DNA from 2 places in the Sulfitobacter indolifex genome. Region 1 is predicted to be linked to the other one. Evidence: riboswitches for the same ligand, from Rfam matches in the RefSeq annotation. Region 1 holds a riboswitch; the other holds the start of a gene.
The links. Region 1 has a riboswitch for thiamine pyrophosphate ahead of thiD (bifunctional hydroxymethylpyrimidine kinase/phosphomethylpyrimidine kinase). Riboswitches for the same ligand answer to the same signal wherever they lie in the genome.
Positions count from the first base shown of each region.

Region 2: another riboswitch for thiamine pyrophosphate. It lies ahead of thiB (thiamine ABC transporter substrate binding subunit); the one in region 1 lies ahead of thiD (bifunctional hydroxymethylpyrimidine kinase/phosphomethylpyrimidine kinase).

Region 1 covers NZ_CP084951.1:1,962,872-1,969,244, forward strand. The annotation lists gene DSM14862_RS09575 (error-prone DNA polymerase) at 1-1,082, shown strand, start outside; TPP riboswitch at 1,194-1,290, shown strand; gene thiD (bifunctional hydroxymethylpyrimidine kinase/phosphomethylpyrimidine kinase) at 1,357-2,160, shown strand; gene DSM14862_RS09585 (FAD-dependent oxidoreductase) at 2,153-3,133, shown strand; gene thiS (sulfur carrier protein ThiS) at 3,123-3,320, shown strand; gene DSM14862_RS09595 (thiazole synthase) at 3,324-4,085, shown strand; gene DSM14862_RS09600 (thiamine phosphate synthase) at 4,082-4,678, shown strand; gene DSM14862_RS09605 (HesA/MoeB/ThiF family protein) at 4,675-5,637, shown strand; gene DSM14862_RS09610 (ABC transporter substrate-binding protein) at 5,675-6,373, shown strand, end outside.
Region 2 covers NZ_CP084951.1:200,579-206,951, forward strand. The annotation lists gene paaA (1,2-phenylacetyl-CoA epoxidase subunit PaaA) at 1-115, opposite strand, end outside; gene pcaF (3-oxoadipyl-CoA thiolase) at 144-1,349, opposite strand; gene cobO (cob(I)yrinic acid a,c-diamide adenosyltransferase) at 1,593-2,198, opposite strand; gene DSM14862_RS00955 (DMT family transporter) at 2,269-3,207, opposite strand; gene aroC (chorismate synthase) at 3,232-4,341, opposite strand; TPP riboswitch at 4,434-4,535, shown strand; gene thiB (thiamine ABC transporter substrate binding subunit) at 4,570-5,547, shown strand; gene DSM14862_RS00970 (thiamine/thiamine pyrophosphate ABC transporter permease ThiP) at 5,523-6,373, shown strand, end outside.

The sequences.
Region 1 (6,373 bases):
TTGATCAGATCAAAGGCTTTGGAGAATACGGTTTCCCCGAAAGCCATGCCGCGAGCTTTGCCAAGCTGGTCTATGTCTCAAGCTGGATGAAATGCCACTACCCGGCGGCCTTTGCCTGCGCGCTGCTGAACTCGCAGCCGATGGGGTTTTACGCGCCGGCGCAGATTGTGCGCGATGCGCGCGAGCATCAGGTTGAGGTGCGCGGCGTGGATGTGAACCTCTCGGATTGGAACTGCACGTTGGAGCCTTGTGGCGAGGGCTTTGCCCTGCGGCTGGGGCTGCGCATGGTGGACGGGTTGCAGGAGAAAGCCGCCGCGCGGATCATGGACCGGCGCGAGACGCCTTATACGGATGTCGAAGACCTCAAGACCCGGGCCGGCCTCGACGCCAAGGCGATCCGCCAATTGGCCGCCGCCGACACGATGCGCAGCATGGGGATCGACCGGCGCCAAGCGCTTTGGCAAAGCCAAGGGCTGCGCGACGCGCCTGCTCTGCCGATCTTTGACCATGCCGAGGCGGCGTCTCAGGGGCCGGAGCCTGAGGTGACGCTCCCGGTGATGCCGAAAGCCGAACAGGTGGTCGCCGATTACCAGACGCTGCGGCTCTCACTTAAAGCGCATCCGATGTCCTTTTACCGCAGCAGCCTTGCCGCGCAGGGGTTTTCCTCGGCCCGCGATTTGGGGCGGATGGGGCATGGACGGCGGGTCAAGCTCGCCGGGCTGGTGCTGGTGCGCCAAAAACCCGGCAGCGCCAAGGGCGTCTGTTTCATCACGCTGGAGGATGAATGCGGGGTCGCGAACCTTGTGATCTGGCCCAATATGTTCAAGCTCTACCGTCCCACGATCATGGCGGCGCGTCTGCTGGTCGTGGAGGGCCGCGTGCAGACCGATGGGCGGGTGATCCATGTGGTGGCCGATCGGTTAGAAGACCGTTCTGACCGGCTGGCGGCGCTGTCGGATGCGCCGATGCCCGGCATCACCACGCGGGGCGATCATCCGACCCATCCGCTGCCCGGTCAGGTGGCGATGCATTCCCATCCCCGCGACGCGCGCGTGATCCCCAAGTCGCGTGATTTTCATTAACAAATCTTCATGCTCTGGATGAAGTAAATCGCGCAAGAAGTTGAAATTCACACGAAACACATAAAGTAACCGTCACCAGTTGACCCCGCGACCCCGCCTCGCTAGCCTGCCCGCAATCCGTTGGGGTGCCGCAAGGCTGAGAGGTGAAAACCGACCCATCGAACCTGATCCGGGTCGTACCGGCGTAGGGAACGGAACCAAGCATCGGCCCCATGCGGCCCGTCGTTTATCCCGTATCCACATGCCCTTGGCCCATCTGACGAATGGGGGCCATATGGCGTTTCAAGCACTGACGATTGCGGGCTCTGACAGTGGCGGCGGGGCAGGCATTCAGGCCGATCTCAAGACCTTCAGCGCGCTTGGCGTTTACGGGGCCAGCGTGCTCACCGCCGTGACGGCGCAGAACACCCGCGCTGTGACCGGGGTCGAGATGATCTCTCCCGCGATGATCCGCGCGCAGATGGCGGCGGTATTCGATGATCTGGCGATTGGCGCGGTCAAGGTTGGCATGTTGGGCGATCCTGAGACAATCAATGCCGTCGCAAACGGGCTCGCCAATTGCCGCGCCCCCGTGGTGCTCGACCCGGTGATGGTGGCGAAATCCGGCGATGCGCTGCTTTCCCCCGAAGCGGTGGCGACCCTGTGCGACCGGATGCTGCCCCTCGCTCATCTGCTGACCCCGAACCTGCCCGAGGCCGCTCGGTTGCTCGACACGCAGGAGGCTACCGATGAAGCCGCCATGCTGGAACAGGGCCGTGCTCTGCTCTCGGCCGGTCCCGGCGCGGTGTTGATGAAGGGGGGGCATGGTACGGGGGAGACCTGTGTGGACCTGCTGATCACCACGGCCGAAACCCTACGCCTCAGCGCCCCCCGCCAGCACACCACGAACACCCACGGTACCGGTTGCACCCTCTCCGCCGCCATTGCCGCAGGTCTGGCGCGGGGGCAGACGCTGCCGCACGCCGTGCAGGCTGCGCACACCTATCTGCAACGCGCCATCGCGGTTGCCGACACCCTCAACATCGGCAGCGGCCACGGCCCGGTGCACCACTTCCACGCGATCTGGCACGATGAGTGACGTCACCGTCATCGGCGGGGGCGTTGCGGGGCTTTGGGCCGCGCGGGCCTGTCTGGCGCAAGGGCTGCGGCCTCGGTTGGTCGACCGCAAAGGCCCGCCCGGCCCGCATGGGTGTTCGTGGTGGGCCGGCGGGATGCTTGCCCCCTTTTGCGAAGGGGCGCTGAGCGAGCCTGCGGTCGTGAGCCATGGGAAGCGTGCCGCTGACATGTGGTCTGAAGTGACCGAGGTGACCCGACGCGGCACGCTGGTCCTTGCCCCCGAACGCGACCGCGCTGAAATCCAGCGTTTCGCGGCCCGAACCGAGGGCCATGCCGCCTGCGATGCGGACGCCATCGCGTCGCTTGAGCCAGACCTTGCCCCCCGCCACCGGCGCGGCCTGTTCTTCACCGACGAAGCGCATCTGAACCCGCGCCAAGCCCTGCATGATCTGACACAGGCGCTCGCTGGCGAGGGCGTGAAGGTCGAGACCACGCCCCTCACCCCATCGGAGGTCGCAGGCCCGGTGATCGACTGCCGTGGCATGGCCGCCAGCGCGGACCTGGCTGGCCTGCGTGCGGTGCGCGGCGAGATGATCCTGCTGCGCGCGCCTGATGTTACGCTCACCCGCCCGATCCGCCTGCTCCATCCGCGTCACCCGCTCTATGTGGTGCCGCGTGGGAGCGGGATATTCATGCTGGGCGCGACCCAGATTGAGAGCGCCAGCCGCGCCAAAATGACCGCGCGCTCGGCGCTGGAACTGCTCTCGGCGGCCTATGCGCTCGACCCGCGCTTTGCCGAAGGGGAGATCGTCGAGATGGGCGCGGACCTGCGCCCGGCTTTTGCCAACAACCTTCCCGGCATCGTGCAACGCAGCGCAGTGCTGCACCTTAACGGATTGTTTCGGCATGGGTTTTTGATGGCACCGGCCTTGGCCGAACAGGCTGCGGCCTTTCTTGCAACAGCGACAACGGGGGATCTATTCCGTGAAAATTGAAGTGAATGGCGAGGCGCGTGAGGTCGCGGCTTCTCAGCTTGATGCGGTCTTGGCGGAGCTTGGCTGGGGCGCGGCGAAAGTCGCCACGGCGCTCAACGGCACTTTCGTCCCCGCAGGCGCGCGGGGCGAGACGATGCTGAACGACGGCGACAGGCTCGAAGTGCTCAGCGCCATGCAGGGGGGCTGAGTGATGCGCGACTTTTACGGCACCACCCTGCCCCTGCCGCTGATGCTGGGCACCGCGCGCTACCCGTCACCGGCGGTGATGGAGGCCGCCTTTCGCCAGAGCGCCGCACCTGTCGCGACCGTTTCACTGCGCCGCGAACAGGGCGCGGGTCAGGCGTTTTGGGACATGGTGCGCGGGCTTGGCGTGCATCTGCTGCCCAATACTGCCGGCTGCCATTCGGCGCGTGAGGCAATCACCACCGCGCAGATGGCGCGGGAGTATTTCCAGACGAATTGGATCAAGCTGGAGGTCATCGGCCATGCCGACACGCTGCAGCCCGATCCCTTCGGGTTGGTCGAGGCCGCCGAAGTGCTCTGTGCCGATGGGTTCGAGGTGTTTCCCTATACGACCGAGGATCAGGTGCTGGCCGCGCGTCTGGTCGATGCGGGATGCCGTGTGCTGATGCCATGGGGCGCGCCGATTGGCTCGGGGCTGGGGCTGAACAATCTCCACGGGCTGCGGAGCTTGCGGGCGGCATTTCCAGATGTGGCAATGGTGATTGACGCAGGTCTCGGCCTGCCCAGCCATGCCGCACAGGCATTGGAGATGGGGTTTGACGCGGTGCTTCTGAACACCGCCGTGGCCGAGGCCGAAGACCCCGCCGCCATGGCCGAAGCCTTTGCATTGGCCTGCCGCGCAGGTGCGCTCGCCGCCGCCTCTGGCCCCATGGGGCAACGTGACATGGCTGTGCCCTCAACCCCTGTCATCGGAAAGGCTTGGCTATGAACCTGCCGCATTTTTATCCTGTCTTTGACAGTGCCGCATGGGTCGCGCGGGCGATGCCGCTGGGCGTGAAACTGGTGCAGTTGCGGATCAAGGACGCGCCTGAAGACGTGCTGCGGGACGAGATTACCATCGCCCTTGACCTCTGCCGCCAGCACGGCGCGCAGCTGGTGGTGAATGATCATTGGCAGCTCGCGATTGAGCTGGGGGTCGACTGGCTGCATCTGGGCCAAGAGGATCTGGATACCGCCGACATCCCCGCGATCCGCCGCGCGGGGATGAAGCTGGGCCTGTCGACCCATGACCATGCCGAGCTTGAGCGTGCGCTTGCCCTCGCCCCTGATTACATCGCGCTTGGCCCCGTCTACCCGACGATCTTGAAAAAGATGAAATGGACTGAACAAGGTCTCGACCGGCTGACCGAATGGAAGGCTCGGATCGGGGATATCCCGCTGTGCGCCATCGGCGGGATGAGTGTCGCCCGCGCGCCGGGGGCCTTTGCCGCTGGGGCCGATATGGTGGCGGCGGTCACGGATATCACCCTAAACGCCGACCCCGAAGCGCGGATGCGCGAATGGCTCGAGGTGACGGCATGAGCCGCTATGTCCGCCAGACGATCTTGCCAGAGGTTGGCGCGGAAGGCCAAGCGCAGTTGGCTGCGGCGCGGGTTCTGGTCGTCGGCGCCGGAGCGCTGGCGGTGCCGGTGCTGCAATATCTCGTCGGGGCCGGTGTCGGACAGATCACGCTGATTGACGGCGATGTGATGGCTGAGAGTAACCTGCACCGCCAGCCGCTCTACCGGATGAGCGATATCGGCCGGTTCAAGGTCATCGCCGCTGCTGAGGCCATGGCGGCGCTGAACCCCGAGGTCATAGTCACGCCCCGCGCCGAATGGCTCACCCCTGCCAATGCGCCCGCGCTGGTAGCGGATTGCGATATCGCGCTGGATTGCGCGGATACGTTCGCGGCGAGCCTGACGCTGTCGGATGTGGCTTTGGCGGCTGGTAAGCCGTTGATATCGGCGTCGGCGCTTGGGCTTTCGGGCTATGTTGGCGGCTTCTGCGGGGCTGCGCCTACCCTGCGTGCGGTCTTCCCTGATCTGCCACAGACAGCGGCCACCTGCGCCACGGCGGGCGTCTTAGGGCCGGTGGTGGGCCTGATCGGCGCGGCGCAGGCCCAGATGGCGCTTTCGGTGCTGCTGGGGCTGTCGCCCTCTCCACTTGGGCAGTTGATGATCTGGGATGCCGCGAACTGGCGCATGTCGGGCTTTCGTTTCGACGCCGCGCCCGAGCCTGAAACGCTGACGTCTTTTATAGCCGAATGCCAGATCACCCCTCGCGATCTGGTTATCGACCTGCGCACCGAAGCGCCCGCGCCTTTCTTAGCCCAAGCACGCCATGTCCCCCCTGAGGCGCTGCCAGACCTGCCGCTACCGCCCGACACATCGCGCATCGTGCTCGCCTGCCGCACCGGCCTGCGCGCCCATCATGCGGCCAACACCCTTCGCGCCCGCTGGCCGGGTGAGATCGCCCTACTGGCCCTGCCCGGCGCCTAACCCTTTCCTTAACAAACACTATATTGGAGCCTTTCCCTTGAAAAACATCCTCGTCCCCCTCGCCTTCACACTGATTGCCGCACCCGCTGTGGCCCAAGACAAGATGACCGTCATGCTGGATTGGTTCATCAACCCCGATCACGGGCCGATCATTCTGGCCGAAGAAAAGGGCTATTTCGCCGATGCAGGGCTTGACGTTGAACTGATCTCTCCCGCCGACCCGAATGAGCCTCCGCGCATGGTGGCGGCGGGCCGGGTCGATCTGGCTGTCTCCTACCAGCCGGAACTGCATCTGGCCCAGCGCGAAGGACTGGACCTGCGCCGCGTGGGTACGCTGATTGAGACGCCGCTGACCTGCCTTGTCGTGCGCGCCGCTGGCCCGGTGCAGGAGATGGCCGACCTTAAAGGCCGCAAGGTCGGCTTTGCCGTGGCGGGCGTACAAGAGATGCTGCTGGACGCGATGCTCAGCAACAATGGCGTGGCCCCGTCGGAGGTTGAGCAGATCAACATCGGTTGGTCGATCTCGCCCGCGCTGATGTCGGGCCAAGTCGACGGGGTGATCGGTGCGTTCCGCAATTTTGAGCTGAACCAGATGGCGATCGAAGGCCATGAGGGGCGCTGTTTCTATCCCGAAGCCGAAGGCGTGCCCGCCTATGATGAGCTGATCTACGTCGCTCATGCTGACGACATGAACCGCGATATGATTGCGCGTTTCCTGAGCGCCACCGAACGGGCC
Region 2 (6,373 bases), 1.5 Mb from region 1:
TGGGTTCGATCTTGCCGCCCGCGTCGATGCGCTCCTGAAAGGCGCGCTCTTCGGGCTCCATCTCGTCAAGGGACTTGATGCCCTTGCCGGTGGATTTGATCATCTGTGCATACATCGTTCTGTTCCTTTCTCGGAAAGAAGTCTCAGCCTGCGTTTTCGAGGATCAGGGCGACGCCCTGTCCCACGCCCACACACATTGTACATAGCGCGTATTTGCCACCCGTCCGCTTGAGTTGCAGCGCCGCCGTCATCACCAAACGCGCGCCGGACATGCCCAAGGGGTGGCCGATGGCGATGGCGCCGCCGTTGGCATTCACATGGGGCGCATCGTCTGCCACGCCCAAGGCGCGCAGGGTGGCGAGGCCTTGGCTCGCGAAAGCCTCATTGAGTTCGATCACGTCCATCTGCTCGATGGTCAGCCCGGCGCGGTCCAACACCTTGCGCACGGCGGGGATCGGGCCGATGCCCATGACGCGGGGCTCGACACCTGCGGCGGACATAGCGACGACGCGGGCGATGGGGGTGAGGCCGTGGTCTTTTACGCCTGCTTCCGAGGCGAGCAACATCGCCGCCGCGCCATCATTCACGCCGGAGGCGTTGCCAGCAGTTACAGTCAGGTCAGCGCCATTGATGCCGCGCAGCTTGGCGAGTTTATCGGGCGAGGTGCCGGGGCGGGGGTGTTCGTCGCGGTCGACTATCACATCATCGCCTTTGCGCTGCGGGATCGTGACGGGGGTAATTTCCTCGGCAAAGATGCCCTTTTCATCCGCCTCGGCCCAGCGTTGCTGGCTGCGGGCGGCGAAAGCGTCTTGATCTTCGCGCGACACATCATGGTCGGCGGCGACGTTGTCAGCGGTTTCGGGCATGGAATCCACGCCGAACTGCGCCTTCATCTTAGGGTTCACAAAGCGCCAGCCGATGGTGGTGTCATAGACCGCATTGCTGCGCGAAAAGGCGGTTTCGGCCTTGGGCATCACGAAGGGCGCGCGGGACATGCTCTCAATCCCGCCAGCAATGGCGAGATCCATGTCACCAGCGCGGATCGCACGGGCGGCGGCACCCACGGCATCCATGCCGCTGGCGCAGAGCCGGTTGATCGTGGCGCCCGGTACATCGACAGGCAGACCGGCCAGAAGTGCGGCCATGCGCGCGACGTTGCGGTTGTCTTCGCCCGCTTGGTTGGCACAACCCATGATGACATCATCGACACGCGCCCAATCCACCGACGGGTTCCGCTCCATCAGCGCTTTCAGCGGGATTGCGGCCAGATCATCGGCGCGAACCGAAGAGAGGGCACCGCCGTAACGGCCAATGGGGGTGCGCTGCGCGTCGCAGATGAATGCCTGCATGGGGGTACTCCTGTTGTTGCCCTGCAATCTACACATCGCGGCGATTCGTTTCAATCTAAATGTTACGGAATGTGTCTGTGGATTAGATTTCGGTAACACGTCACCGGGCAGAGGGGCATGCTGTGGCTCAGAGCCCGCGCCGCATGGTGCGGGGATGAGATGATGCATTGCGATAGAATTGAAAAAGGCCGCCCTTGCGGAAGGACGGCCTTTGGTACCTTTAAAGAAGCAAAGCTAGGGGGCTTAGTAGTCCACACCGCGCTGCGCTTTGATGCCTGCTTTGAACGGGTGTTTAACCTCTGACATCTCGGTCACCAGATCGGCATAGTCGCAAAGCTCGGGCCGGGCATCGCGGCCAGTCAAAACCACGGCGGTGCGCTTGTCGCGGCTCTCAAGTCCGGCGATGACGTCTTCGATCTTGAGGTATTCATAGCGGATGGCGATGTTGATTTCGTCCATCACCACAAGGTCATATTCGCCGCTCGCCATCATTTCGCGCGCTTTGCCGAATGCGGCTTCGGCGGCGGCAATGTCACGGTTGCGGTCTTGCGTGTCCCAGGTGAAACCTTCGCCCATCGTGTGCCATGTCACCTCATCAAGCTGTTCAAAGAACAGCCGTTCGCCGGTCTTCCATTTGCCCTTGATGAACTGCACCACACCCACGCGCTGTTTCCAGCCAAGCGCGCGTACGACAACGCCGAAAGCAGAGGAGGATTTGCCCTTGCCCGGCCCGGTATGGACCAGCACCAGACCCTTTTCCGGGTCTTGCAATTCAGCCACCTTGGCGCGTTGCTCGGCCTGACGCTGCTGCATCTTTTCCTTGTGGTCTTGCGGATCCGCGTCGCTCATCGGTCATCTCCTCTATCCGGTTTCGGGGCACCATAGGCAGAGGATTGGTCAGGCGAAAGCCCGCAATGAATCACGCTTTGGGATCGGTGACAGACCGCGCCTTGCCACGCTCCATCCCCAATTGCCGCTCTCGCCAAATCACCAGTGCGCCCGCGCTGATCACTAGGGCTGCGCCTGCCAGCATCATCATCGTCGGCAGTTCGGCAAAGAAGACATAGCCCAGCACGATGGCAAAAAGCATCGAGGTATAGTCATAGGGTGCCAGCATTGAAGCCGAGCCAAAACGATAGGCCGAGGTGATGAGAATTTGCGCCACCCCGCCGATCAACCCGGCAAGCACCAGCAGGCCGAAAGTCTGCAGATCGGGCAATACCCAGCCAAAGGGCAGGGTGCAAAGCGCCAGCAAAGACGCGGTGCAGGAGAAGTAGAACACGATCGCGGCGGTGTCTTCGTTCTGCACCAATTGACGAATGTGGATCTGCACAAGGCTGCGCACCATCGTCGCCATCAGGATCAACAGTGCGCCAATGGTGGCCGTCTGCTCCATCGTGCCAATATTGCTGAAACGCGGCCAGAGGATGATCATCACGCCCACCAGCCCGATGGCCACGGCGGTCACGCGGATCAGACGGATTTGCTCGCCCAGCAGCACGGCGGCAAGGATCACAGTAAAGATCGGCGTGGCGAAACCGATGGCGGTGACCTCGGGCAGGGGCAGCAGGCCAAGGCCGGTAAAGGTCAGCCCCATCGCCGTGGTGCCAAACAGCCCGCGCCAGACATGGCCCATCGCGTTCTTGGTCTTGAGCCCGCTTTTCAGTTTGCCGCGTTGCGCCAACCAAATCAGGATCACCGGAATGGCAAAGAAGGAGCGGAAGAAGACCGACTCACCCGCCGGGACGTCGTCGGCCAGCGATTTGATGATTGCCGACATGCAGGTAAAGAGCAGGATCGCCGTGATCTTCAGTCCGACGCCAAGGGCAGGGCGGGCGGAGAAATCATCGACTTTCATACTCTGGTCCTCATGCCTGCACCCCTATGCTTCGGGGCCGATCCGTCCGCGGTTGGTGCCGATCTGCCCGCGATGTAGCAGCAGGTGATCTAGCACCACGCAGGCCATCATCGCCTCGCCCACCGGCACGGCGCGGATACCGACGCAGGGGTCATGGCGGCCCTTGGTGATGATCTCGGTCTCTTCGCCCTGTTTGGTGATGGTGCGCCGCGTGGTCAGGATGCTGGAGGTCGGTTTGACCGCAAAACGCACGACCACGTCCTGTCCGGTGCTGATACCGCCCAAGATACCGCCCGCGTGGTTAGAGGAATACTCCGGCCCCTCCGGCCCCATGGTGATCTCATCCGCGTTCAACTCGCCCGTCAGCATCGCGGCTGACATGCCCTCGCCGATCTCCACGCCTTTGACGGCATTGATGCTCATCATCGCGGCGGCCAGATCGGTGTCGAGCTTGCCATAGACCGGTGCGCCGAGCCCCGCAGGCACGCCGCGCGCAGTCAATTCGATGATCGCACCCACGCTGCTGCCCGATTTGCGCAGCCCGTCGAGGTAATCGGCCCAGTCGCCTGCCGCCTTGGCGTCGGGCACCCAAAAGGGGTTCTGGTCGATCTGATCCCAGTCGAACGCTTCGCGGTCGATTTTATGAGGGCCCATCTGCACCATATAGCCGGTGATTTGTAGGTTCGGGGCCAGTGCCTTGATCGCCTCGCGCGCCAAGCCACCCGCCGCCACCCGCGCCGCCGTTTCGCGCGCCGAGGAACGGCCACCACCGCGATAGTCGCGGATGCCGTATTTTTGGAAATAGGTGATGTCGGCGTGGCCGGGGCGGAACTTGTCCTTGATGTCGCCGTAGTCTTTGGAGCGTTGATCTGTGTTCTCGATCATCAGCTGGATCGGCGTGCCTGTGGTCACCCCTTCGAAGGTGCCCGAGAGTATCCGCACCTCATCGGCCTCGCGCCGCTGGGTGGTGTATTTGTTCTGGCCGGGTTTGCGCTTGTCCAACCACTGCTGGATCATTGCTTCGTCAATCGGCACACCGGGGGGGCAGCCATCAATCGTGGCGCCAAGGGCGGGCCCGTGGCTCTCGCCCCATGTGGTGACCCGGTAAAGATGGCCAAAGCTGTTGATCGACATGGGCGGACCTCCTGTTGTCAAACCCTTAGCCGGGGCAGCGCCCTGCCTCAAGGGGATTTGCCTTGCCAATTGTACAGGTCCGATCTACCCCTGACGCTACCTCGGGGGGCCTTTGGGCTGAGATGTACGTGTTGTGCGGACCCGTTGAACCTGAACCGGTTAACACCGGCGGAGGGAAGGTCCGGACAGACATCCACCTTTTACCTTTCGCCGCAAAAGGAGGATGCAATGAAGTATCTTACACTTGCTGCGGGCGTCTTGGGCGCATCGGCTGCATGGGCGGAAACGCCTGAATTGACAGTCTATACCTACGACAGTTTCGTCACCGAATGGGGCCCCGGCCCGGCCATCGAAGAGGGTTTTGAGGCGCAGTGCGGCTGCGATTTGAAATTCGTCGGCATGGGCGATGGCGCGGCACTTCTGGCGCGGCTTAAGCTTGAGGGCGCCCGCTCTGACGCGGATATCGTGCTGGGGCTCGACACCAGCCTTGTCGCGGCAGCGAAGGAGACTGAGCTTTTCGCGCCGAGCGAGTTGCAGGCAGAATATGACCTGCCGATCGCTTGGGAAGATAAAGTCTTCGTCCCCTATGACTGGGGCTACTTCGCCTTTGTTCATGGCACCGATCTTGACGCTCCTGCAGATTTCAAAGCGCTCGCCGAGAGTGATTTGAAGATCGTGATCCAAGACCCCCGTTCATCGACCCCCGGTCTGGGTCTGTTGATGTGGGTCAAAGCGGCCTATGGCGATGAGGCCCCCGAGGTCTGGGCAGGGCTGGCGGATAATATCGTGACGGTCACCAAAGGCTGGTCCGAAGCTTACGGTCTGTTCCTCGAAGGCGAAGCCGACATGGTGCTGAGCTACACGACCTCGCCCGCCTATCACCTGATCGCGGAAGAGGATGACAGCAAAACTGCCGCCCTCTTTGACGAAGGCCACTACATGCAGATCGAAGTGGCGGGAAAGCTCGCGGGATCAGATCAGCCCGAACTGGCGGATCAGTTCCTGCAGTACCTCGTGTCCAACGCGGCGCAATCGGTGCTGCCGACGACCAACTGGATGTATCCTGCCGTAACGCCTGAGGGTGGTCTGCCCGAAGGGTTCAAAGGGATGATCCAACCCGGCAAGGCGCTGTTGGTGCCCAATGCCGATGTACCCGCGCTCCGTGAAGAGGCCTTGAACGAATGGCTGACCGCGCTGTCGCGCTAAGCAGCAAGACGGGGCTTTTCGCCGCCGTTCTGGTCGCGGGCCTGATCCTTGCCGCCTTGGTCGCCGTTTTCATGGCGGCCGATGTGGCGGCAGGGCTCGGCGCGGCGGACTGGGCGGCGGTGCGTTTTACTGTCACGCAGGCGGTGTGGTCGGCGGTGCTGTCTGTGCTGCTCGCGGTACCGGTCGCCCGCGCCTTGGCACGGCGGCGGTTTTGGGGGCGTGGGGCGTTGATTACGCTGCTCGGCGCGCCCTTTATTCTGCCAGTCATCGTTGCGGTGTTGGGGTTGCTGACGGTCTTTGGCCGCTCGGGCCTGCTGAACCAATTTGGTGGGGCGCTTGGCCTCCCGCCCGTGTCGATCTACGGGCTGCATGGCGTGGTTCTGGCGCATGTTTTCTTTAATCTTCCGCTGGCGACCCGGCTTTTGCTGCAAGGCTGGCAGAGCATCCCGTCCGAGCGGTTTCGGCTGGCCGGGCAGCTGCAGATGACGCCCCGTGCGGTGTTTCTGGCGCTAGAGTGGCCGATGCTGCGGCAGGTGTTACCTGGGGTGGCGGCGCTGATTTTCGTGATTTGCCTGACGAGTTTTGCCGTGGCGTTGACGCTGGGCGGCGGACCTCGTGCGACGACGATCGAACTGGCGATCTATCAGGCGTTTCGGTTTGATTTTGATCTGGGCCGCGCCGCGCTTTTATCGGTGGTGCAGCTCGCGTTGGCTGGCGCAGCGGCGGTCGCGGCACTTTGGCTGATCCCGCCGATCAGCTTGGGCGGCGGGTTGGACCGCCCTCTGCGCCGGTGGGATGCGCTGGGCGGAGGACAGCGGTTGCTCGA